One region of the Arthrobacter sp. AOP36-A1-22 genome, then DNA from elsewhere that is predicted to be linked to it. Evidence: predicted binding sites of a transcription regulator. Region 1 holds the regulator's gene; each other region holds the start of a gene.
The links. The regulator LexA, encoded in region 1, represses DNA repair genes until DNA is damaged. The targets are predictions, from matches to a motif close to TCGAACANNTGTTCGA.
Positions count from the first base shown of each region.

Region 2: a site for LexA is predicted at 5,700-5,715, ahead of ruvA (Holliday junction branch migration protein RuvA). Genes of this name have one in related genera too.
Region 3: a site for LexA is predicted at 2,840-2,855, ahead of ACT3S2_RS04650 (LexA family protein). Genes of this name have one in related genera too.

Region 1 covers NZ_JBQSWX010000024.1:14,260-21,949, forward strand. Annotated here, with positions in the region: gene hisH (imidazole glycerol phosphate synthase subunit HisH) at 1-28, opposite strand, end outside; gene hisB (imidazoleglycerol-phosphate dehydratase HisB) at 29-649, opposite strand; gene ACT3S2_RS13010 (histidinol-phosphate transaminase) at 708-1,838, opposite strand; gene ACT3S2_RS13015 (LysM peptidoglycan-binding domain-containing protein) at 1,906-2,304, opposite strand; gene lexA (transcriptional repressor LexA) at 2,568-3,302, shown strand; gene ACT3S2_RS13025 (ATP-dependent DNA helicase) at 3,356-5,374, opposite strand; gene hflX (GTPase HflX) at 5,367-6,941, opposite strand; gene ACT3S2_RS13035 (class I SAM-dependent methyltransferase) at 7,130-7,690, shown strand, end outside.
Region 2 covers NZ_JBQSWX010000016.1:73,527-81,216, forward strand. Annotated here, with positions in the region: gene ACT3S2_RS10770 (GNAT family N-acetyltransferase) at 1-171, opposite strand, end outside; gene ACT3S2_RS10775 (M3 family metallopeptidase) at 168-2,189, opposite strand; gene ACT3S2_RS10780 (CapA family protein) at 2,241-3,473, shown strand; gene pdxT (pyridoxal 5'-phosphate synthase glutaminase subunit PdxT) at 3,627-4,304, shown strand; gene ACT3S2_RS10790 (YebC/PmpR family DNA-binding transcriptional regulator) at 4,307-5,065, shown strand; gene ruvC (crossover junction endodeoxyribonuclease RuvC) at 5,072-5,656, shown strand; gene ruvA (Holliday junction branch migration protein RuvA) at 5,767-6,390, shown strand; gene ruvB (Holliday junction branch migration DNA helicase RuvB) at 6,400-7,476, shown strand; gene yajC (preprotein translocase subunit YajC) at 7,608-7,690, shown strand, end outside.
Region 3 covers NZ_JBQSWX010000005.1:59,256-66,945, forward strand. Annotated here, with positions in the region: gene ACT3S2_RS04635 (SLC13 family permease) at 1-399, shown strand, start outside; gene ACT3S2_RS04640 (acyl-CoA thioesterase) at 428-835, shown strand; gene ACT3S2_RS04645 (ribonuclease J) at 1,120-2,736, shown strand; gene ACT3S2_RS04650 (LexA family protein) at 2,889-3,311, shown strand; gene ACT3S2_RS04655 (Y-family DNA polymerase) at 3,304-4,605, shown strand; gene ACT3S2_RS04660 (NADP-dependent oxidoreductase) at 4,660-5,667, opposite strand; gene ACT3S2_RS04665 (TetR/AcrR family transcriptional regulator) at 5,810-6,433, shown strand; gene ACT3S2_RS04670 (thermonuclease family protein) at 6,726-7,690, shown strand, end outside.

The DNA.
Region 1 (7,690 bases):
CCAGCACGGTGATCCGGGGCCCGGCCATCTACAGGGCACCCTTCGTGGAGGGGATCATCCCGGCGTTGCGGGGGTCTGGTTCCACGGCCTGGCGCAAGGCGCGGGCGAAGGCCTTGAACTGCGCTTCGACGATGTGGTGCGGGTCCCTGCCGCACACCAGTCGCATGTGCAGGCAGATCTGTGCGTGCAGCGTGATCGATTCGAAGACGTGGCGGGTGAGCGAGCCGGTGAAGTGCCCGCCGATCAAGTGGTATTCCTGACCAGCCGGCTCACCCCCGTGGACCAGATAGGGCCGTCCCGAGATGTCGACGACCGCGTGGGCCAGGGCCTCATCGAGCGGGACCGAAGCTTCGCCGAAGCGGCGGATCCCCGCCTTGTCGCCCAGGGCGGTGCGCAGGACCTCGCCGATGGTGATGGCCACGTCCTCCACCGTGTGGTGGGCGTCGATGTGGGTGTCGCCGGTCGCCTGGACCGTCAGGTCGATCAGCGAGTGCTTTGCCAGCGCCGTGAGCATGTGGTCGTAGAACGGGACGCTGGTGCTGATGTTCGCGACACCCGTGCCGTCCAGGTCGAGTTCGACGGTGACGGTGGACTCGCTGGTGGCACGCTCCATGCGGGCTCGGCGACCGCCGAGCAATTCTGCAGACATGGGTATTCCTTCGGTGTGGGTGGGGCGGGCGGCGACGGTGGCGGCCCGCAGGTTAAGTCTAGCTGTCGTGCCCGGAGCCGGTATCCGCGGCGGGGCTCAGGAGGCCCTCCAAGGCCTGGAGGAATGCGGTCGTCTCGGTCTCGGTTCCAGCGGTGACCCGCAGATGACCGGCGATGCCCACATCTCGGATGAGTACCCCGGCCTCGAGCAGACCCTGCCAGATGGCACGGGAATGCTCGAGCCCGCCGAAAAAGACGAAATTGGAGTCACTGACTGCCGGTTCCAACCCCAACCGGGTGAGTTCGCGGACGATCCTGTCGCGTTGGCCCTTGATGTCCTCGACCGTGGCCAGCAGCGCATCGACCTGTTTCAAGGCGGCATTGGCGGTGGCTTGGGTGACGGCCGAGAGGTGGTAAGGCAGACGGACCAGGCGCAGCGCATCGGCGATTTCCGGGGCCGCCGCGAGATAGCCCAGCCGGGCCCCGGCCAGCGCGAAGGCCTTGCTCATGGTCCGGGTGACGATCAGTCGTTCGCGGCCGGGCAGCAGTGTCAGCGCGGATCCGGTCCCGCTGAGTGCGAATTCGGCGTAGGCCTCATCGACGATGACGATCGCCTGGCTGGCACGCCCTGCCTCGTATACCGCTTCCACGACGTCCAGTCCCAGGGCGGTACCCGTCGGGTTGTTCGGCGAACAGAGGATCACGATATCCGGCGCCGCCTCCGTGACCTGGTCCGCTGCGGATCGCGCGCTGAGTCCGAAGTCACCGCTCCGCTCTCCGGCGAGGTAGGTGGTGTCGGTCCCGCTGGCCAGCAACGGGTACATCGAATACGTGGGCGGGAAGCTCATCACGGTGCGTCCCGGCCCTCCGAAGGCCTGGAGGATCTGCTGCAGGACCTCGTTGGATCCGTTGGCGGCCCACATGTTCGCCGCATCCAGCCCGTGTCCCAAATAGTCGGCGAGGCGTTCGCGGAGTTCGGTGAATTCACGATCCGGGTAACGGTTCAGGGACGCAGCGGCGGCACTGACCTCTTCGGAGATGGCCCGGCTTACTGCCTCGGGCAACGGATGGGTGTTCTCGTTGACGTTCAACAGGATGGGCACGTCCAGTTGCGGTGCGCCGTAGGGTTCGATGCCACGCAGGTTTTCACGCAGGGGCAATTTGGCCAGTCGTTCCAGCTGATCACTCACGACCCCATTCTATTGCCCGTGCCCCGCAGTCGGGAATCGGACCGGGTGACAGGGTCATAAAGCGGGCCTAATCGCCCGTGGGGACGAAGATCTCCTGGCCCGGGACGAGGACCGATCCGTTCAGGTCGTTCATTTCCGTGATTTCCGCCATGACGTCACGGCGGTCGCGCTGCGGGGCGAACTCCTCGGCCAGCGCCCAGACCGTGTCGCCCTCCATGACGGAGACGGTCGTGGCTTCCACCGCGGTCGTATCCGATGCGTCCGAGGCCATGACCGGGGCGGTGAAGATGCCAGCGAGGACGAGCAGGGCGGTGGCTGCCAGCATGACCGGCAGGCCAATGAGGATGAAGCGCCCCCGTCGCGTCAGCTCCAGCCGGCCCCGAGGGGTGGAGGCACGGGCCGGGGCGGTGGTCGGAACGGAGTCCGCCTTGAGGGACACCGGGGCTGCGAGTGCGATCTGCGCCATGGTCTGACCTTCCTGTTGTCCGCCGAAGCGGGTTCTCGTTGCGGGTGTCGAACCCGATCTTCGAACTCATATTCGAACTTCTATCTCATTTTTAGCATCTATGTACGAAGATTGTCGAGACACGTTCGAATAAATCTTTGAATGAAGTCCGTGACTGCCCTAGAGTGGAAGCCATCGGCTGGATGGATGAGAGTCCACCAGTTGCATCCGACACATTGCGCACAGCCCCGGTACGCCGGCGATTTACCAGGACGGGATGGATCATGAGCTCAGCGGAGAATCCGGCGCCGAAGAAGGCACCGAAGGGGTTGACTGTCCGGCAGAGGCGGATCCTGGAAACCATCCAGGAGGCCGTGACCGCCAAGGGGTATCCGCCGTCCATGCGCGAAATCGGCGATACGGTCGGGCTGGCGAGCTTGTCCAGCGTCACCCACCAGCTCGCCCAGCTGGAGAAGCTCGGCTACATCCGGAGGGATCCACGCCGCCCCCGGGCCATGGAGATCCTGCGCCCGCTGGCCCCCGAGGTCACCGGGACCCCGGAGGCCTCGCAGCCGGCTCCCGCCCCGCGGGAACCGGAGCAGCTTCGGCCCCGGCTGACCGTGGTGGACTCGGATGATTCCGACGAGGTGGCCCGGGTTCCGCTGGTGGGCCGCATCGCCGCCGGTGGACCAATCCTGGCGGACCAGGCGGTCGAGGATGTCATGTCATTGCCACGCCAACTCGTCGGGCACGGTGAACTGTTCATGCTCAAGGTCAGCGGGGATTCGATGGTCGAGGCAGCCATCTGTGACGGGGACTGGGTCGTCGTCCGCCGTCAGCAACATGCGGAGAACGGCGATGTCGTCGCGGCGCTGCTCGATGACGAGGCCACGGTGAAGACCTTCAGGCAGCGCGACGGCCACACGTGGCTGCTGCCACAGAACCGCCAGTACGAGCCGATCCTGGGCGATCATGCCACCGTCATGGGCAAGGTCGTTTCGGTGATGCGTTCGATCTAGGCCGCGGTGTACTTCCAGGAGGGCCCGTCCGCGGACGGGCCCTCCTTTCATGTCTAGTCCTCGCTCGCCGCCAGACGCCTCAGCGACCCCAGCACGACGTCCTTGTCCGTGGTCGACCACATCGGGGGCAGCGACGCACGCAGGTAGTTTCCATAGCGTTCGGTGGCCAGCCGTGAATCCAAGACGGCCACCACGCCACGGTCCCCCGTGGAACGGATCAACCGGCCTGCCCCCTGGGCCAGACGGACTGCTGCATGGGAGGCGGAGACGGCCATGAAACCGTTGCCCCCATGTCGGGCAACGTCGCGGCTGCGTGCCGTGGACAGCGGGTCGTCGGGGCGTGGGAAAGGGATCCTGTCGATGACCACCACCCGGCATGACTGACCCGGCACGTCGACTCCCTGCCAGAGGGTCATGGTCCCGAACAGGCAGGTATCGCGTTCATCGGCGAACTGCCGGACCAACGTGGACATGCTCGACTCGCCCTGGCAGAGAATCTCCGGGTCCACCCGTGGCCGCAGCGCTTCGGCGGCCTCCTCGGCGGCCCGCCGGGAGGAGAACAATGCCAGTACTCCCCCGCCGGAGGCCCCGATCAGGTCGGCGAGCTCATCCAGGGCCTCGGTCGATACGTTTCGCGATGGTTTGGGCAGATGCCGCGCAACATAGAGCATCCCCTGCCGGGCATAGTCAAAGGGGCTACCGACATCGATGCCCGTCCACGCGGGAGCCCCCTCGCCGAGCAGCCCCAACGATCCGGCCACCGGTTCGAAGGCAGCACCTATGGCCAGGGTCGCGGAGGTCAGGACGACCGTGCGGCCGTCGAAGAGGCCCTCACGTAATTTGCCGGCCACCGACAGTGGAGCGACATTGATCGTCGCGGGGGCCGAGTCATCCGGGGCGCTGTAACCGGCCCCCGGGGTGAAGTTGCCTTGGCGGGATATCCAGACGACCTCGCGTTCATCGGCGGGTCCATCGAGGCGTTCGCACTGTTCCTGCAGATACATCAACTGCGAGCGGGCCATCTGGCGTCCGCCGTCAGCGGTTTCGCCATTCCCCGGTTTCGAGTCGGACAGGGCCGTACGCGCCGCTTCGCGCACGGCGGCGATGGCGGCGACCTGCTCTTCGTTCAGCCCCTTGGGCAGCAGCCCGGTCGGCACTCCCTCCAGGGAGTCGGACAGGGTCTTACCCGCCTGGTTGAGGGCTTCGACAGCGACGCCTTTGCAGTTTCTGCGGGTCGCGGTGGCCGCGGCGGCAACCAGCGCTGCCGAGATGGGGCGGGTCACCGAATTGGTGACCCGGTCCTGGAGTTCATGGGCCTCGTCGATGATCACCGTGTCAAATTCCGGCAGCACCGCCAATCCCTCGAACGCCGAGACGGCCAGCAAGGCGTGGTTGGTGATCACGATGTCGGCATCGCCGGCCTTCTTGCGGGCCAGTTCGCTGAAGCATTCCTCGGCCATCGGGCACCGCTGGGCACCGAGGCAGTCCATGGCACTGACGGAGACCTGCCGCCAGGCACGTTCGCTGACCCCCGGGACGAGATCGTCCCGGTCCCCCGATTCGGTTTCCTCGGCCCATTCGCGTACGCGAACGACTTCCTGGCCCAGTGCCGAAGTGGGCCCCGTGCCGGCGGTCAACGGGCGGGCCGCCCCGTCATCGCCCAACGCGAAGAGCGCCCCTTCATCCTCGTCGGGGTAGCCGCCTCCCAGCTTGTACTTGCAGACATAGTTCGATCGCCCCTTGGCCAGGGCGACATCCAGGTGCCGCGGCAGCTCGTCATCCAGGTTCTCCAGGAGCCGGGGAACGTCCCGACCGACGATCTGGGCCTGCAGGGCCAAGGTCGCGGTGGAGACGACCACCGGTTTATCTGCTTCGAGGGCGTGGGCGATCGCCGGAACCAGATAGGCCAGCGATTTACCCGTCCCGGTGCCGGCCTGCACCAGGAGGTGCTTTCCGCTTTCGAAGGCCTCCACGACCTGTTTGGTCATCTCATGCTGTCCGGGCCTGCTTTCCCCGCCCATGCGTTCGACCGCCTGATCCAGGAGGGCGACCACCTCTTGTACTTCAGCCATGTACGACGAACTGCTCCAATTCCGCGGCGAGTGCACCGCGTACCTTCACGGACAGACGGGTCCCTTCATCCAGGTGCTCGGTCTCCAGGATCTCCGCGTCGGAGCCGTGCAGCCGGTGGACCAGATCACCACGGTCATAGGGAATCAGCAATTCCATGGCCACATCCGGACGGGGGATGGCTTCGCTGATCGCCGCAAGCAGTTCGGGGATCCCCCCGCCGGTCCGGGCAGAGACCACCACATGGTTCGGTTCGCGTTGACGAATGCGTTCGACGACGAACGGATCGGCGATATCGGCCTTGTTCAACACGATGATCTCTGCAATGTCCTGCGCGTCGACCTCGGTGAGGACCTCCCGGACCGCATGGATCTGGCCTTCGGGGTCGGGGTGGGAGGCATCGACCACGTGCAGGATCAGATCGGCGTCGGCGATTTCCTCGAGGGTCGAGCGGAAGGCCTCCACCAGTTGGGTGGGCAACGACCTGACGAATCCCACGGTATCGGCAATGGTGTACCCCAAGCCATCTTCGGTTTCCGTGCGCCGGACCGTGGGATCCAGCGTGGCGAACAGTGCGTTCTCCACCAGCGCCCCGGCGTCGGTCAAGCGGTTCAGCAGCGAGGACTTTCCCGCGTTCGTGTACCCGGCAATGGCCACCGCCGGAACGGCATTGCGTTTCCGGTTCGAGCGTTTGGCATCACGTGCCGGTTTCATGCCCTTGATCTCGCGACGGAGTTTGGCCATGCGGTCACGGATCCGTCGACGGTCCAATTCGATCTTGGTCTCGCCGGGGCCGCGTGATCCGATGCCACCGCCCGCGGTCCCGACCCGGCCACCGGCTTGGCGTGACATGGATTCGCCCCAGCCACGGAGGCGGGGAAGAAGGTATTCAAGCTGGGCCAGTTCGACCTGGGCCTTGCCCTCACGGCTCTGCGCATGTTGGGCGAAGATGTCCAGGATCAGCGAGGTCCTGTCGATGACCTTCACCCGGACGATGTCCTCCAACGCCCTGCGCTGGGATGGAGCCAGTTCGGAATCGACGACCACGGTATCGGCCCCGGTGCTGGCCACGACATCGCGCAGCTCCTGGGCCTTGCCCGAGCCCAGGAACGTGGCTGGATCCGGTTTCAAGCGGCGCTGGACCATGCCATCCAGGACTTCCGATCCCGCTGTTTCGGCCAAGGCGGCCAGTTCCCGCAGGGAGTTTTCCGCTTCCTGGGACGTTCCTTCGGTCCAGATTCCGGCGAGTACCACCCGTTCCAGCCGAAGCTGCCGGTTTTCGACCTCGGTGACGTCTTCCAGCTCGGTGGACAATCCGGCGACGCGGCGCAGCGCATGGCGTTCGGACAGATCGCGCTGGTCGCCATCGCTTGATGAGTGTCCGTCACCCTTGCCGTCCAAGGCCAGGGCTTTGCCGCCCAGCGGCGCCTGGGCGCGCCTGTCGTCAGCACGCTGGGGCGTGGCACGGTCGGTGGCATCGTCCGTGGCCAGAATACGGTCGATGACGGATTGGATCTCGTCCTCCGGGAGGTTTCGATCGTCCGGGTTGGGCTCGTTATGAGTGGTCATGTTCCCCTTTGAAAGGATTCGTACACCAATTCTAGTCCGGGTCACCGACAGGTGGCTGGTTTCCTCCACAGGCCGAAACCCGAGAGTGCCCGAACCGTGAGTGATTGGGATAACTCTATCACTGAAACCGTCGGGCCGGGAAGACCAGGATTCGCTTTGGCGTCACCCTGACGGTTAATCTTCAACCCATGGGTTCGGACCACTACTTCAGCGCACAACCGTCGACGCCATTCACCCGCAGGAGCGTCCGCGTGATGCTCGGCGGCACGGAACACGCCGTCAACACCGCCGGAGGCATCTTCAGCCCGGATGGAATCGACAAGGGAACCGCGGTCCTGCTGTCCGGGGTGCCCGCCCCGGCGGCGGAAGGCCACCTGCTCGACATCGGCTGCGGCTGGGGTCCGATCGCCTTGAGCATGGCTCTGGCTTCCCCCTCCGCCACCGTCCATGCCGTGGACGTCAACCAGCGCAGCCTGGAACTCACCCGCGAAAACGCGCAGGCCCTGTCCCTGGACAACGTGGTGGCCACGGCCCCCGAAGCCGTCGATGACGACCTGAGGTTCCAGACCATCTGGTCCAATCCCCCGATCCGGGTGGGCAAGGAAATCCTGCATGGGATCCTGCTCCACTGGTTGCCCCGGCTGGCTGTCGGCGGAACTGCCTGGTTGGTCGTCCAGAAGAACCTGGGCTCGGATTCACTGCAACAGTGGCTGGTTCGGGAACTCCCCACCGGGTTCATCGTCGATCGA
Region 2 (7,690 bases), on a different contig from region 1:
GCGCAGCCCGGAGGCTTCGGGACGGGTGGGGAAGAGCAGGACCAACCGGGCCCGGGTCGGCTGATAGAGCCATTGGCAGCCGTGGGTGGAGAACTCCCGGCCACCGGTGGCCGCAGCCAGGGTCCGGTGCCAGTCGGTGAAGGCGCGCTGTGCGCCGGCTACGGTGCTCATTGGGCGGCTGCGTCCAGTCCGCGGCGCACCAGCAATGGCTCGAGCCGGGCTTCACGCCCGCGGAAGATCTCATAGGAGGCCAACGGGTCCCGGGTATTGCCCCGGGCCAGGAGTTCATGGCGGAACCGGTCGCCGTTGGCCCGGGTCCCACCACCATTTTCGGTGAACCACTCCACCGTGTCGGCGTCGAGGACTTCACTCCAGATATAGGAGTAGTAGCCGGCGGAATAGCCGCCATCGAAGATGTGCTTGAAGTAGCCGGTGCGGTAGCGCGGGACGATGACCTCGGGGGAGAAGCCCGCCTCGCGCAGCACCCGGTCCTCGAACTCCAACGGATCCCCCGGATCCTCCCCGGCGGCCAGGGAATGCCACTCCAGATCCAACAGGGCCGCCGCCAGGTATTCGGTCGTGGAGAAGCCCGCACCCCAGAGGCCCGCATCCTGGATCTTCTCCACGGCGCCGGCGGGCAGCGGTTCGCCCGTCTCCACGTGGAGGGCATATTTGGTGACGAGCTCGGCGTCGAACTGCCACATCTCGTTGACCTGCGAGGGATATTCGACGAAGTCGCGCGGCACCGAGGTCCCGGCGAGGGAAGGGTAGATCCCGTGGGCGAACAGCCCATGCAGGGCATGGCCGAATTCGTGGAACAGGGTCCGGCATTCATCGAGGGTCACCAGCGCGGGTTGGCCTTCGGCCGGGGCCGGGATGTTCAGGTTGTTGGTGACCACGGGCAGTTCGCCGAAGAGGGAGGCCCCGTCGCGGATGCTGTTCATCCAGGCACCGCCGGCCTTGGTGGGCCGGGCGAAGTAGTCGCCCAGGAACAGCCCCAACGTGCTGCCATCGGCGTCGGTGACCTCCCAGACCCTGACCTCGGGATGGTACACGGGCAGGTCGTGACGTTCGGTGAACTCCACCCCGTAGAGCCGCGTGGCTGCGGCGAAGACCCCCGCGTGGATGACCCGGTCCAGTACGAACCAGGGCTTCAACGCCGCGGCGTCCACGGCGTACTTCTCCCGCTGGACCCGGGCCGAATAGTAGGCGCGGTCCCAAGGGGCGAGTGGCCGTCCGGCCAGCTCGGCCATGGTCGCGGCCTCGGTGGCGGCATTGGCCAGGGCACCGGGGATGAGGCCGGCCAGACGTTCACGCACCGCCTCCACCGAGGGAGCGGTCTGGCCTTCGAGGACGTAGGCCGCGTGATGGTCATAGCCCAACAGGGCGGCCCGTTCGGCGCGCAACCGCGCCATGGAAGCGCCCAGCTCCAGGGTCCGGTTCGGTCCCTCCTGGCCACGTCGGGTGGAGGCCTCGAACAGCCGCCTGCGTGAGTCCTCCCGTTCCAACCGGGCCAGGGCCGGCTGCTGGGTCGGCAGGACCAGGGTCAACAAATAGCCGTGAAGATGTCCGGCCTCCGTGGCGGCACGGGCGGCCGAGGCGATCTCGGCGTCGGAGAGGCCCTCGAGTGCCTCGGCGGAATCGAAGAGCACCGCGGCGTCGTTCATCCCGGCCAACAACCGGGTCCCGTACCGGGTGGAGAGGGCGGAGATCTCCGCGTTCAGGGCCCGGAGGCGCTCCTTGCCCGCTTCATCGAGCCCGGCTCCCGCCTGGCTGAACCGGCGCAGCGTCTCGGAACTGAGGCGCTGGCGTTCGCCGTCGAGCCCACCGGCGGCTTCCACGGCGGACAGCCGGGCGTGGAGCTGCGCGTCGAGGTGCACGGCATCCTCGTGTTCGGTCAGCAGTGCCTGGATGTCGGCATCGACCTCCACGAGGTCGTCGGTGCCGTGGGAAGGCCTGACATTGGAGAAGGCCATGACCGCCCGGCGCAGGGTTTCCCCGCTGGTTTCGAAGGCTTCGGTGGTGTTGGGGAAGGTGGGCTCCTCGGTGGAGGAGGTGATGGCGGCGATGGCGGCCAGCTGCTCGGCGATGCCGTGTTTGACCGCTTCGACATAATCCTGCGCCGTCAGGAGATCGAACGCGGGCATTTCGAAGGGCAGCACGCTTTTGCTGAGCAGGGGATTCGTCATGAAGTCAGTTTTTCACACCTGCGGACCGGACGCGACGCCTACCATCGGAGGATGAGCCACAGATCGTTGCCGACCCGCCGGCGGGCCGCCGTCCGAGTAGCCGCCCTGGTGGCCTCGCTGATCCTGCTGTCGGGCTGTTCAGGCGCCGATACCTCCCAGCCGGCCGGGACGGGAACGACGCCGCCGAATGCGGCGGCCCCGGCAACGGCGGGCAGCGCCACGGCGGCGACGACGGATGCGGAGGCCACCGGGCCGGACCCGATGCCCTCGTCCCGCGAGGAGGTCTCGGTGGTGGTGACCGGTGACGTGTTGCTCCACCCACCCCTGTGGGAACAGGCCCGGGCGGACGGTTCGGCCGCTACCCCCGACTTCGCCCCGCTGCTATCGGGTCTGGCGCCCTATCTTGCCGACGCCGATCTGGCGATCTGTTCGTTGGAGACCCCGGTCGGGACCGACAAGGGGCCCTATCGCGGGTACCCGTCCTTCGTGGTGCCCCCGCAGATCCTTCCGGCCCTGGCCTCCACCGGCTATGACGCCTGCACCACCGCCACGAACCATGCCGTCGACGACGGGACTTCCGGGGTCGAACGCACCCTGGACGCCCTGGACGAGGCAGGGCTGGAACATACCGGGACCTATCGCAGTGCCGCGGAGTCCCGGAAGCCGCTGATCCTGGAGGCCGGGGGAATCCGGGTCGGCGTCGTGGCAGCCACCTACGGGCTCAACGGGTTGAGCGCCGACACCGACTGGAGGGTCGATCTCATCGACACCGACCAGATGATCGCCCGGGCCAGACAAGCCCGCAAGGCAGGCGCCGACGTCGTGCTGGCCGGGTTCCATGCCGGCGAGGAGTACTCGACACGCCCGACCACCGAACAAACCCATATCGCCCACACCCTGGCGGACAGCGGGGAATTCGATGCGGTCTATTCGCACCACACGCATTCGGTGCTGCCGTTGGAAAAGCGCGACGGGGTGTGGATCGCCTACGGGTTGGGCAACTCGGTGTCCGCCCATGCCACCGATCTGGCGGTGAACCGGGAAGGGGTGAGCCTGAAGCTGGACTTCGTGAAGGAGGGGGACCGGTGGACGACCTCGGCCCCGCGTTGGGTCGGACACATCATGGCCCAGGACCCGGTGCGCTGGTGTGCCCTGCCGGCGAAGACCCCGTGCACGACGGCGGCCGGTGATGCCGCCTCGCTGAAACGCACGCGCTCGACCTTGAACGTCCTGGGCGCCGACGGGGACGGGGCCCGGCCTTGGCGCCCCGCAGCCTCCCCGTGACCAGCCCCGCAGCCTCCTCGTGACCAGGCCCGGGGCTGACGGTGCCTACCCGGTGGGCGGTCGGCCGGTGCGGGAACTATGCTGAAGCGTCCCATTTCCTCCGCCGCGGTGACGCGGTGCGACCCCGGCCCCACCCGGGAAAGGCGGTTCCACATGCTCAACGTCGGTGTCCTGGCCCTCCAGGGTGATGTCCGCGAACATGTGGCGGCGTTGGAATCCGTAGGCGCCCGCGCCGTTGAAGTCCGCCGGGCCGAGGAACTGGCGGGGCTGGACGGGATGGTCCTGCCCGGGGGCGAATCGACCACCATCGACAAGCTCTCCCGCATGTTCGGGCTCTCCGCCCCGTTGAAGGAACGCATCGCCGACGGGTTCCCGGTCTTCGGTTCCTGCGCCGGGCTGATCTTGTTGGCTGATCGGATCCTGGACCCCTCGACCGACCGCCAAGGCGTGTCGCAGCAGAGCTTCGGCGGCATCGACATGAGCGTCAGACGCAATGCGTTCGGCCGTCAGGTCGAGTCCTTCGAAACGGATCTGGCGTTCAAGGGACTGCCCGATCCACCCCGGGATGCCCGGTCTTCCGCCAGCGGACCCGCGGCGGCGGTGCGGGCGGTGTTCATCCGCGCCCCCTGGGTCGAATCGGTGGGCGAAGGGGTCGAGGTATTGGCCAGGGTCCGGGTCCCGGCGGGCGGATCGGGCCCGGAGGCGGGAACGGACAGTAGAATCGTTGCAGTACGTTCGGGATCGCTGTTGGCGACGTCCTTTCATCCGGAAGTCACGGGGGAGCGCCGGATCCACGAACTGTTCATCCAGCTGATCAAGGGAGAAGCGTAAGCATGTCAGGCCACTCCAAATGGGCAACCACCAAGCATAAGAAGGCGGCCATCGACGCCAAGCGCGCGAAGTCGTTTGCCAAGCTCATCAAGAACATCGAGGTCGCAGCCCGTGCCGGCGGCGCCGATATGGCGGGCAACCCCGGCTTGGAAGTCGCCGTTGCCAAGGCGAAGAAGACCTCGGTCCCCAATGACAACATCGACCGGGCCGTCAAGCGCGGTGCCGGGCTGACCGGTGAGGTCATCGACTACGCCGAGATCATCTACGAAGCCCGCGGGCCGCAGGGTTCGGCACTGCTCATCGAATGCCTGACCGATAACAAGAACCGGGCCGCTTCCGAGGTGCGCCTGGCCATCAACCGCAGCGGCGGGACCGTCGCGGACCCGGGCTCGGTGGCCTACATGTTCACCCGCAAGGGCGTGGTCTCGGTGCCGAAGAACGACCTGACCGAGGACGATCTGCTCATGGCCGTGCTCGACGCCGGGGCCGAAGAAGTCAAGGAATCCCGCGACGGCTTCGAGGTGCATTGCGAGCCCACCGACCTGCAGGAAGTGGTCAAGGCGCTGGAGGAGGCAGGCATCGAATACGAATCCGATGAAGCCGAGTTCGTTCCCTCCATGCAGGTCCAGATCGATGCCGACGCCGCGCGCAAGTTCCTCAAGCTGGCCGATGCCCTGGAGGAACTCGACGACGTGCAGAACGTGTATTCGAATGCCGATCTCACCGATGAGGTCATGGCCGAGCTCGAAGCGGACGACTAGCACCCCATGGCGTTGCGTGTGGTCGGGGTCGACCCGGGGCTGACCCGCTGCGGTCTGGCCGTGGTCGACGTCGAACCCAACCGGCGGGCGTCCCTGGTCGACGTGAAGGTAGTCGGGACGACGCCGGACACCTCGTTGGACCAGCGACTGCTGGCCATCGCCGAAGGCATCGATGCCTGGTTGGACCGGCATCGCCCCGACGTGCTGGCCGTGGAACGGGTCTTCAGCCAACTCAATGTCAGTACGGTCATGGGCACCGCGCAGGCCTCGGGGATCGTGATCGTCGCCGCGGCCCGGCGGGGCATCCCGGTGGCTTTGCATACCCCGACCGAGGTGAAGGCGGCCGTGACCGGAAGCGGTCAGGCGAGCAAGGCCGCCGTAGGCAAGATGGTGGCCAAGATCCTCCGCCTGGACGAACCACCCCGCCCGGCCGATGCCGCCGATGCCGCCGCCCTGGCCATCACCCATGGCTGGCGCGGGGCGGCCCCCGGTTCGCAGGCCTCCAGCGGGGTCACCGCCGGCTCCAGCGGGTTGACCCCCGCGCAACGCGCCTGGGCCGCCGCCGAAGCAGCGGCCCGCAAGCCACGCTGACCGAGTCGGTGGGCCCGGATCCGCGGCCCGACGGGTAAGGTATTCGTAGATATGTTCGGATGCCGCCCAGCGGTCACCGATCACAGGACGACGCCGGAGGAAGGCTTTTCATGATCAGTTCGCTCAACGGTGTGGTGAGCCATGTGGCCCTGAACAGTGCCGTCATCGAGGTCTCCGGATTCGGGATGCTCGTCCAGGCAACCCCGCAGACCCTCTCGGGTCTGCATGTGGGCCGCGAGGCCGTGGTGCATACCTCGATGGTGGTCCGCGAGGACTCCATGACGCTCTTCGGTTTCGCCGAGCCGGGGGAGCGGGAGGTGTTCGAGGTGCTGCTCTCCGTGGCAGGGATCGGTCCGCGGCTCGCCCTGGCCGTCCTGGCGGTCCATACCCCCGAAGACGTCAGGGTGGCCTCCGCCGAGGGGGACACGAAGGCCTTCTCCCGGGTTCCGGGCATCGGCCCCAAGGGCGCCCAGCGGATCGTGCTGGAACTGGCCGGCAAGCTCGCCCCCACCGGGGAGGCCACCACCACGGCCCAGGCCGCCACCGTACCGGCGTGGAAGGAACAGGTGCTCGAGGCCCTGACCGGATTGGGGTGGTCCGATAAGGACGCCGAAAAGGCTGTGGCGGCCACCGCCAAGGCCGAGCCCGAACTCGTGGCCACCGCCCAGGTGGGCAACATCCTCAAATCAGTTCTGCGCGACCTGGGCCGTGGCGCCTCGGCCGGCGGACGATAGGCTGGAACCATGACCGAGAACCAGCAGATCACCGCCTCCTCCTCGGAGCCGGAGGAGCGGGCGCTCGAGTCGGCACTGCGCCCGAAGAACCTGCATGACTTCGTCGGTCAACCCCGGGTCCGCCAGCAGCTCTCGCTGGTCCTGGAAGCCTCACGGATCCGCGAACGCTCCGCGGACCATGTCCTGCTGTCGGGCCCTCCGGGGCTGGGCAAGACGACCCTGGCGATGATCATCGCGGCCGAAATGAACGCCCCGCTGCGCATCAGTTCCGGCCCCGCGATCCAGCATGCCGGGGATCTGGCCGCCATTCTTTCCTCGCTGACCGAAGGCGAAGTCCTGTTCCTGGACGAGATCCATCGCATGAGCCGTCCCGCCGAGGAGATGCTCTACATGGCCATGGAGGACTTCCGCGTCGACATCGTCGTGGGCAAGGGGGCCGGAGCCACGGCCATCCCCCTGGAGATCCCGCCGTTCACCCTGGTCGGGGCCACGACCCGTGCCGGTCTGTTGCCCGGGCCGCTGCGTGACCGGTTCGGCTTCACCGGGCACCTGGAGTTCTATGCCACCGAGGAACTCGAGCTGGTCCTGCGCCGTTCGGCCATGCTCATGGACATGTCGGTGAACTCCGCGGCCTTCGCCGAGATCGCCCTGCGTTCGCGCGGTACCCCCAGGATCTCCAACCGTCTGCTCCGCCGGGTCCGGGACTGGGCCCTGGTCCACGGGATCGAACAGATCGATGCCCGGGCCGCCTCCGCGGCCCTGGACATGTATGAGGTCGACTCCAAGGGCCTGGACCGGATGGACCGCAACGTCCTCGAGGCCCTGTGCACCAAATTCGCCGGAGGACCGGTGGGCCTGTCGACCCTGGCCATCGCCGTCGGACAGGAGACCGAGACGGTGGAAACCGTCGCCGAACCGTATCTGGTCCGTGAGGGCCTGCTCGGGCGGACGCCACGCGGGCGGATCGCCATGCCCGCCGCCTGGGAACATCTCGGATTGGCCATGCCCGCCCATGCGGTCCACTACGATGGCGCGGCCGGTCAATTCGGTCGCCAGGACCCCTCCGGGAACCCCGCCGGCAGCTGAGCCGGAGGGCGGGAATCGGCTCCGCGGTCACCCAACGTCCAGACTGGACCTATACAATAGTGACTTGCCCTCCGTGGGCGTTGTCGAAAACGCCCTCCGGAAGTCCCCGGAACAGAAACAGGTAGTAACTCTTGACCTCCACCGTAATTGCCCAGGCGGACCAGCCGTCGGGCTTCGACCCGATGACCCTGATCCTCATCCTGGCCTTCGCCTT
Region 3 (7,690 bases), on a different contig from region 1:
ACCGAAACCGGCCTGAGCAAATGGGTCGGCGAACAAGTGGACGGCCTGGGCTTCCTGCCGGTGGTGGTCCTGATCGCCGCCGTGGCCCTGATCGTGTTGGGGCTGACGGAACTGACCAGCAACACGGCCACCGCGGCCGCGTTCCTGCCGCTGATCGGAGGGGTCGCCGTCGGGCTGGGATTGGACCCGATGCTCCTGGTGGTTCCCGTCGCCATCGCCGCCACCTGCGCTTTCATGTTGCCGGTGGCCACCCCGCCCAATGCCATCGCCTACTCCAGCGGCTACGTCGAGATCTCCGACATGCTCAAGGCCGGCATCTGGCTGAACGTCATCTCGCTGGTCCTGACCACTTTGACCACCATGACGTTGGCGGTCTGGGTCTTCGACGTCGTCTATTAGCCGCCAGCGGCCCCGGTAGGGTGGGGCCATGAGTTCCACGGACGTCACCATTGCCTTGCGCTGGTCGGATCAGGATGCCAACGGCCACCTGAACCACGCCCGCATCGTCACCCTCATGGAGGAAGCCAGGGTGCGGTGGATCCGCACCGAGGACGGGTTCGCCCGGTTGCTGATGGGGGTGGTCGTCGCCTCGATGACCGTGGACTACCTGGCCCAGGCCGAATACATCCCGTCGATGACCATCGGCCTGGGCATCGAGCGCATCGGGACGAAATCCTTCACCCTGCGACACACCGGCGTCCAGGACGGGACGACCGTGTTCGTGGGCACCACGGTCATCGTCCCGTTGGCGGCCGACGGTGCCGCCTCCCGCGCGTTGACCGATGACGAGCGCGAGGCATTGGGCAGGCATCTGGTGCAGGACCCCGCCGAATAACCGGTCCACCGCGCGATTCCTCCTCCGGAAGCGCGCGGGGTCGCTGCTGCGCGGGGCCCGACGGCGGCGTAGCGCCGAAGCGGTGGTAAAGTCGAGGTAGATATGCTTCTGCCGCCCGTGGGTCGCTGAAGCCCTTGATTTTCCCGGTTCGCTCCGGCGTCGACTGTTCACCTGACGCTGCCGGCCGGATACCGAAGAAACCAGAACAGCACAGAGAACGGACACTCTTGAGAAAAAAGCAGCACCAGACCCCGCCCGCACTCGCCAAGGGAGCCCTGCGTGTCATGCCGTTGGGCGGCCTGGGAGAGATCGGCCGCAACATGACCGTCTTCGAATACGGTGGCAAGTTGCTCATCGTCGACTGCGGCGTCCTCTTCCCCGAGGAACAGCACCCCGGCGTCGACGTCATCCTCCCGGACTTCTCGGCGATCCGCGACCGCCTGGACGATGTGGTGGGCCTCGTGCTCACCCACGGCCACGAGGACCACATCGGCGGCATCCCGTACCTGCTGCGTGAACGCGCCGACATCCCCTTGATCTCCGCCCGGCTGACGCTGGCCTTCGTGAAGACCAAGCTGCAGGAACACCGGATCAAGCCCAACGTGGTCCAGGTCAAGGAAGGCGAACGCAAGAAGTTCGGTCCCTTCGACCTCGAGTTCCTGGCCGTGAACCACTCCATCCCCGACGGCCTGGCCGTGGCGATCCGCACCGGTGCCGGCACCGTGCTGGCCACGGGCGACTTCAAGATGGACCAGTTCCCGCTGGACCGCCGCATCACCGACCTGGCCGGCTTCGCCCGGTTGGGCGAGGAAGGCGTGGACCTGTTCCTGCCGGACTCCACCAACGCCGAGGTCCCGGGCTTCATGGCCGCCGAAGCCGATCTGCTGCCGGCCATCGACAACGTCATGCGCACCGCCCCGCGCCGCGTGATCGTCTCCTCCTTCGCCTCGCATGTGCACCGCATCCAGCAGGTCATCGACTCCGCCCATAAGTACGGCCGCAAGGTCGCCTTCGTGGGCCGTTCGATGGTCCGCAACATGGGCACGGCCCGCGAGCTGGGCTACCTGAAGATCCCGCGCAACGTGCTCGTGGACTTCAAGGAGGTCGACAAGATGGCGCCGGAGAAGGTCGTCATCATCTGCACCGGTTCGCAGGGTGAACCGATGGCCGCACTGGCCCGCATGGCCAACCAGGACCACATCATCGACCTCATCGAAGGCGATACCGTCCTGCTGGCCTCCTCGCTGGTCCCGGGCAACGAGACCTCGATCTACCGCCTGATCAACGACCTGACGAAGCTCGGCGCCAACGTGGTGCACAAGGGCAACGCGAAGGTCCACGTCTCCGGGCACGCCTCGGCCGGCGAACTGGTGTACTGCTACAATCTGGTGCGCCCGAAGAACGTCATGCCGGTCCACGGCGAACACCGCCACCTGAAGGCCAACGCCGAACTGGCGGTGCGCACCGGGGTGGATCCCAAGAATGCACTGGTCCTCGAGGACGGCGTGACCGTCGACCTCAAGGACGGCGTCGCCCGCGTCTCGGGCAACGTCGCCGCCGACTACGTCTACGTCGAGAACATGGTCGCCGGCGCGGCCACGGAGGAGTCCCTGCAGGACCGCATCCGTCTGGCCGAGGACGGCGCGCTGACCGTGCTGGCCATCGTGGACCCGGCGACCGGCGCCCTGGAGGAGGACCCCGAGTTCTTCCCGGTGGGCTTCAGCTTCTCCAATAAGGACCTCGGCAAGGCCGTGGGCATCGTGGAGAAGACCCTCAACGGACTCAAGGGCGTCAAGACCGGGCCGGACGCGGAACGGGCGATCTCCCAGGCCCTGGTGCGCTGGTCCGACCGCGCCTTGCGCCGCAAGCCCGTCGTCACGGTCATCACCGTCGACGCCTAGGCTCCGCCGCCCACCAAACCGGTTCCGATCCCTGCGATCGGGACCGGTTTTTTGGTGCCCGACGGCGGCTCGGGAACCGGGGCCGGTGATGCTACGCTGGTCATCGAAAGTTTGTTCTATTCCAGGGGGGTGTCGTGTTCGGTCAGGAGCCCGTGCATGTCCCGCCGCCCGGCACCTTCGGCGGGGATGAGGCCACCGGCGGGCCGACGGCGGAACGCCAGGCCAGCGGCTTCCCGTCCCCGGCCCGCGACTACTTCCACGGTGGGATCGACCTGAACCGGCATCTGATCCGCGATAGGACGTCCACGTTCATCATGCGTGTGGCGGGGAACTCGATGGCCGCCTCGGGCATCTGCGACGGGGACGAGGTGATCGTGGACCGCTCCCTTCCGGTGCGCGACGGCCGGGTCGTCATCGCCGTCCTGGAGGCCGAAATGGTCATCCGGCGCCTGGGCATCGACGCCGATGGGGTCTGGCTGCGCACCGACGACCCCGCGACCGGTCCGGTCATGGTCCGGGCGTTGGAGGACCTCACCGTCTGGGGCGTGGTCACCCGCTGCCTGCACCATGTCTGAGCCGGGTCCCGGACGCGGGCGCATGGCACTGGTGGACGTGAACAATTTCTATGTCTCCTGCGAGCGGGCCTTCGACCCGCGACTGGAAGGCCGTCCCGTCGTCGTGCTCTCGAACAACGACGGCTGCGTGGTCGCCCGGTCACCCGAAGCCAAGCAGCTCGGCATCAAGACCGGCACCCCGTGGTTCCAGGTCGCCGGGAGCGCGGAGGGCATGGGGCTGGTGGCCCGCTCCAGCAACTACGAGCTCTACGGTGACATGTCGTCCCGCGTGATGGAGGTCATCGGACGGTTCGGCGCCTGGCAGGAGGTCTACTCGATCGACGAGTCGTTCATCGGGCTACCGGGGGACGAATCGTCGCTGCGGGACAGCGCGCGCCGGATCCGGGAAGCGGTGTGGCGCAACGTCGGGGTCCCGGTCTGCGTGGGGGTCGCCCCGACCAAGACCCTAGCGAAGTTCGCCAACCACGTGGCCAAGCACAACCCCGGTCTGGGTGGGGTCTGTTCACTCGACAGCGTCCCGCCGGAGGAGATCCACCGCATCCAATCACGCGTCCCCGTCACCGGGCTGTGGGGTGTCGGGGCCAGGAACGGGCAACGCCTCAACGCCCTGGGCATCGAAACGATCGCCGATCTGCGGACGGCGGACCCGTTGGTGATCCGCAAGAAGTTCTCGGTGGTGCTGCAGCGCACCGTGCTTGAACTCAACGGCACACCGTGCATTCCCGAGGTCGAGGAGCGGGCGGACAAGGCGCAGATCATGTTCTCTCGTAGTTTCTCCACCCCGGTGACCACCGCCTCGGACATGGACCAGGTGATGGCGCTCTACGCCCAACGCGGGGCCGCGCGGATGGCTGCCGAGGGATTGCGGGCCACGATGCTCACCGTCAGTGCCGGGGTCAGCCGCTTTGCCGGATCCGCGGAAGCACCGGGGGCGAATCCGGTGGTGGGCGTGAGGTTGTCGGCGCCGACGCAGGATCCGATCGTGCTCACCCGGACCGCCGTCGCGGCGATGCGGGAACGGTTGGTCCCCGGGATGCGGTACGTGCGGGCCGGGGTGGTGCTCTCGGGCCTGGAGCCGGCGGATGGCCAGGCGGCTTTCGAGGCCTTCACGGCCGAGGGGGAGGAGCGCCGGATGGGGACGCTGCTCGGGGATGTGCGCGCCCGTTTCGGACAGGCGGCGATCGGGTTGGGCCATGCCGGGCTGGCCGAACCGGCGGCCTGGACGATGAAACGCGAATTCGCTTCGCCCCGCTACACCACCGAATGGTCCGACCTGCCCGTGGTCACCGCGTGAATCGGGCCCCGGCCTCCCCGCGGTGGGGAGGCCGGGGCCCCGGGATGGTGTCGGCTAGAGCTTGACGACCATCTTGCCGGTGTTGGCGCCGCGCATCAGGTCCAGGAACGCGTCGACCGCGTGATCCAGTCCCTCGACCACGGTCTCGTCGAAGACGAGCTCCCCGGCCGCCAGCCAGGCCCCTGCCTGTTCGGCGAAGGCCGGGAGGTGCTCGGTGTAGTTCCCGACCGTGAAGCCCTGCAGGCGCAGGCCCTTGGTGATCAGGTTGGCCATGTTCCGTGGGCCGGCCTCGGGCTCGGTGATGTTGTACTGCGAGATGGCCCCGCACAGGGCCACCCGTCCACCGGTCTTCAGGGTGCCGAGGGCTGCTTCGAGGTGCTCGCCGCCGACGTTGTCGAAGTAGACGTCGATGCCTTCGGGGGCGGCTGCTGCCAGCTGGCCGGCGATATCGCCGTCCTTGTAGTTGAAGGCGGTGTCGAACCCGTACTTGGAGGTCAGCAGTTCGATCTTCTCGGGGCTGCCCGCCGAACCGATGACCCGGGCCGCGCCCTTGAGCCGGGCGATCTGGCCGACCATCGTCCCCACGGCCCCGGCGGCACCGGAGACGAAGACGGTGTCACCTTCCTTCATGGAGGCGATCTCGAGCAGGCCGACCCAGGCGGTCAGGCCGGTCATGCCCAACGCGCCCAGGTAGACCGACGCCGGCAGGCCCGGCAGTTCCTGTACGGCGCGGAATCCTGCGGCAGGGCCCTGGGCGACATCCCGCCAGCCCAGGTCGTGCAGGACCAGGGTGCCTTCGGCCAGCGAATCGTCGCGGCTCTCGATGACGCGGCCGACGGCCCCGCCTCCCATGACCTCGCCGACGTTGAACGGGGGGATGTAGGATCCGGTGTTGTCGTTCATCCGGCCGCGCATGTAGGGGTCGACGGAGATGAAGTCGTTGGCGACCCGTACCTCGCCTTCGCCCAATGCCGGAAGATCGACGACGGCGGTGCGGAAGTTCTCGTGGTCGGGCCACCCGGTGGGGCGCTGGGCGAGCTGGATCTGTGTACTGGAAGTCATGGAATTGCTCCCTTGAAGTCGGTGGTATCGCTGACTGCGATAGGTCTATAATATTAGAACGATCGATACAAAATAAACATTTTGAGGCGAAGTTCACCCCGAGCGCAATGCCGGGGGATTCGACGGGGCCGGAAGGAGACACATGGCACGGAGCAAGGCATTCGACGTGGATGAGGTCATCCAAGCGGCCCGGGACGTCTTCTGGGTCGCGGGTTACGATGCCGCGGCCATGCCCGAACTGGAGCGGGCCACGGGGTTGGGCCGCTCGAGCATCTACAACGCCTTCGGCTCCAAGCGGGGGCTCTTCGACGCGGCAGTGCAGAGCTATCTGGACCAGGTGGTCCGGCCCCGGCTCGAGGTCCTGGTCACGGCCCGGGACGGGGCCGCGGGGCTTGGCGCCTACTTCGATTCCCTGGCCGATGCCGTGTGCGGGGAAGTCGGCCCACAGCGCGGATGCCTGTTGCTCACCGCCTCATCGGGACGCAACAGCCGTGACGAAGCGGTGCGTACCGCCATGGAGGCCTACCGGGTCGAAGTGACCGGGGCCTTCGCTGCCGCCTTGCGCCGTGACCTGCCGGCGCCCGCCGTGGATCAGGCCCCGCCGGAGGGGCCGGACACCCAGGCCGAAACCCGGATCGACGAGCGGGCCCGTCTGCTCTTCGCCTTGTTGACCGCGGGGATGACCCTGGCGCGGATCAACCCCGTGGAGGCGGAAGCCACGCTGCGTTCGGCGGCCGCCTTCAGCACCCCGGCCCATGCCTCCTGAGGGCGGCGCACCATGCCGATGTGGGGTTGTCGGTCGATCCACGGTAAAATCCTTGTGGAATGTCATCCCGGCTGCGCCCCGCTCCGACGCCCGGGATGCGCGGAAACGGGGTCCAACCCCGCCCCTCCGCAACCGTTAGCGCCATCGGCGCGCCTCGGACGATAGATCCGGGTGGCCCACCGGGCCGCCGTCGTACTTGTTGGGTGGCCTTGGCCTATCCCGGTCCGTGGTACTACATTCGGTAGTCCACGGCCCGTGGTCACACCACCCGCAACCCACTGGAGGCCAGCGCATGGTGGATCCATCGCTTTTGAACAACCGCCCCTTGAAGAGGGCCGCGGCCGTTGTCGTCGGAGTCTTCGTCGTCACGTCGTCGTTGGCCGGCTGCCGCATCAATTTCAAGGACAACCACGTCCCTGAATTCGGCGGGGTCGTCGTCCGGGTGCTCGACGGCGATACCTTCATCGCCGACGTCGACGGCAAGGAAAAGACGGTTGATCTGCTCAACGTCCTGGCCCCGGCCGCCGGCGATGATGCCGAATGCCTCGGTGACCAGGCCACCGAACACCTGAAGACGATGCTGCCGGAGGGCAAGAAGGTCCGTCTGGAATACGACGACGACATGCCTCCCAAGCGCAGGAAGAACATGGCGGCGGCGTTCTCCGCCGGCAACTTCGTCAACGCGGAGATGGCCAAGGCAGGATTTGCCGTCGCGGAAAAGCAAAGCCCCAACAACCCCTACTACGACCGCGTCCTGGAGGCCCAGGATTCCGCCCAGGAGCAGGGCAAGGGACTGTTCGACGGTTCCAAAAAATGCACCATCGCCGCCACGGTGGAACCGGCCATGAAGCGGATGCAGTCCGTGTCGAAGGCCCCGCCGAGCAGCATCGAATCCGCCGAGGACATGATCGACGACCTGAAATCGGTGCTCAAGGACGGCGAATCGGCCAAGGAATCGCTGACCGGCATGGACGTCAAGGAAGGTACCGCGCAGGCCGTGGTCTATGCCTCCGAGAAGGCCCGGTGGGAAAAGGAGATCTCCGGAACCGTCAGCGCGGCGAAGAAGCGCCTGGGTGAAGTCGAAGGCGTCCACACCAAGCTGGTGGCCAAGAAGAAGGCCGAGGACAAGAAGAAGAAGGAAGAAGCCAAACTCGCTGCCGAACGACGCGCGGCCGAGCAGAAGGCCGCCGCAGAACGCGCCGCCGCGGAACAGCGGGCTGCCGAGCAGCGGGCCGCCCAGGAGCGTGCGGCCGCGTC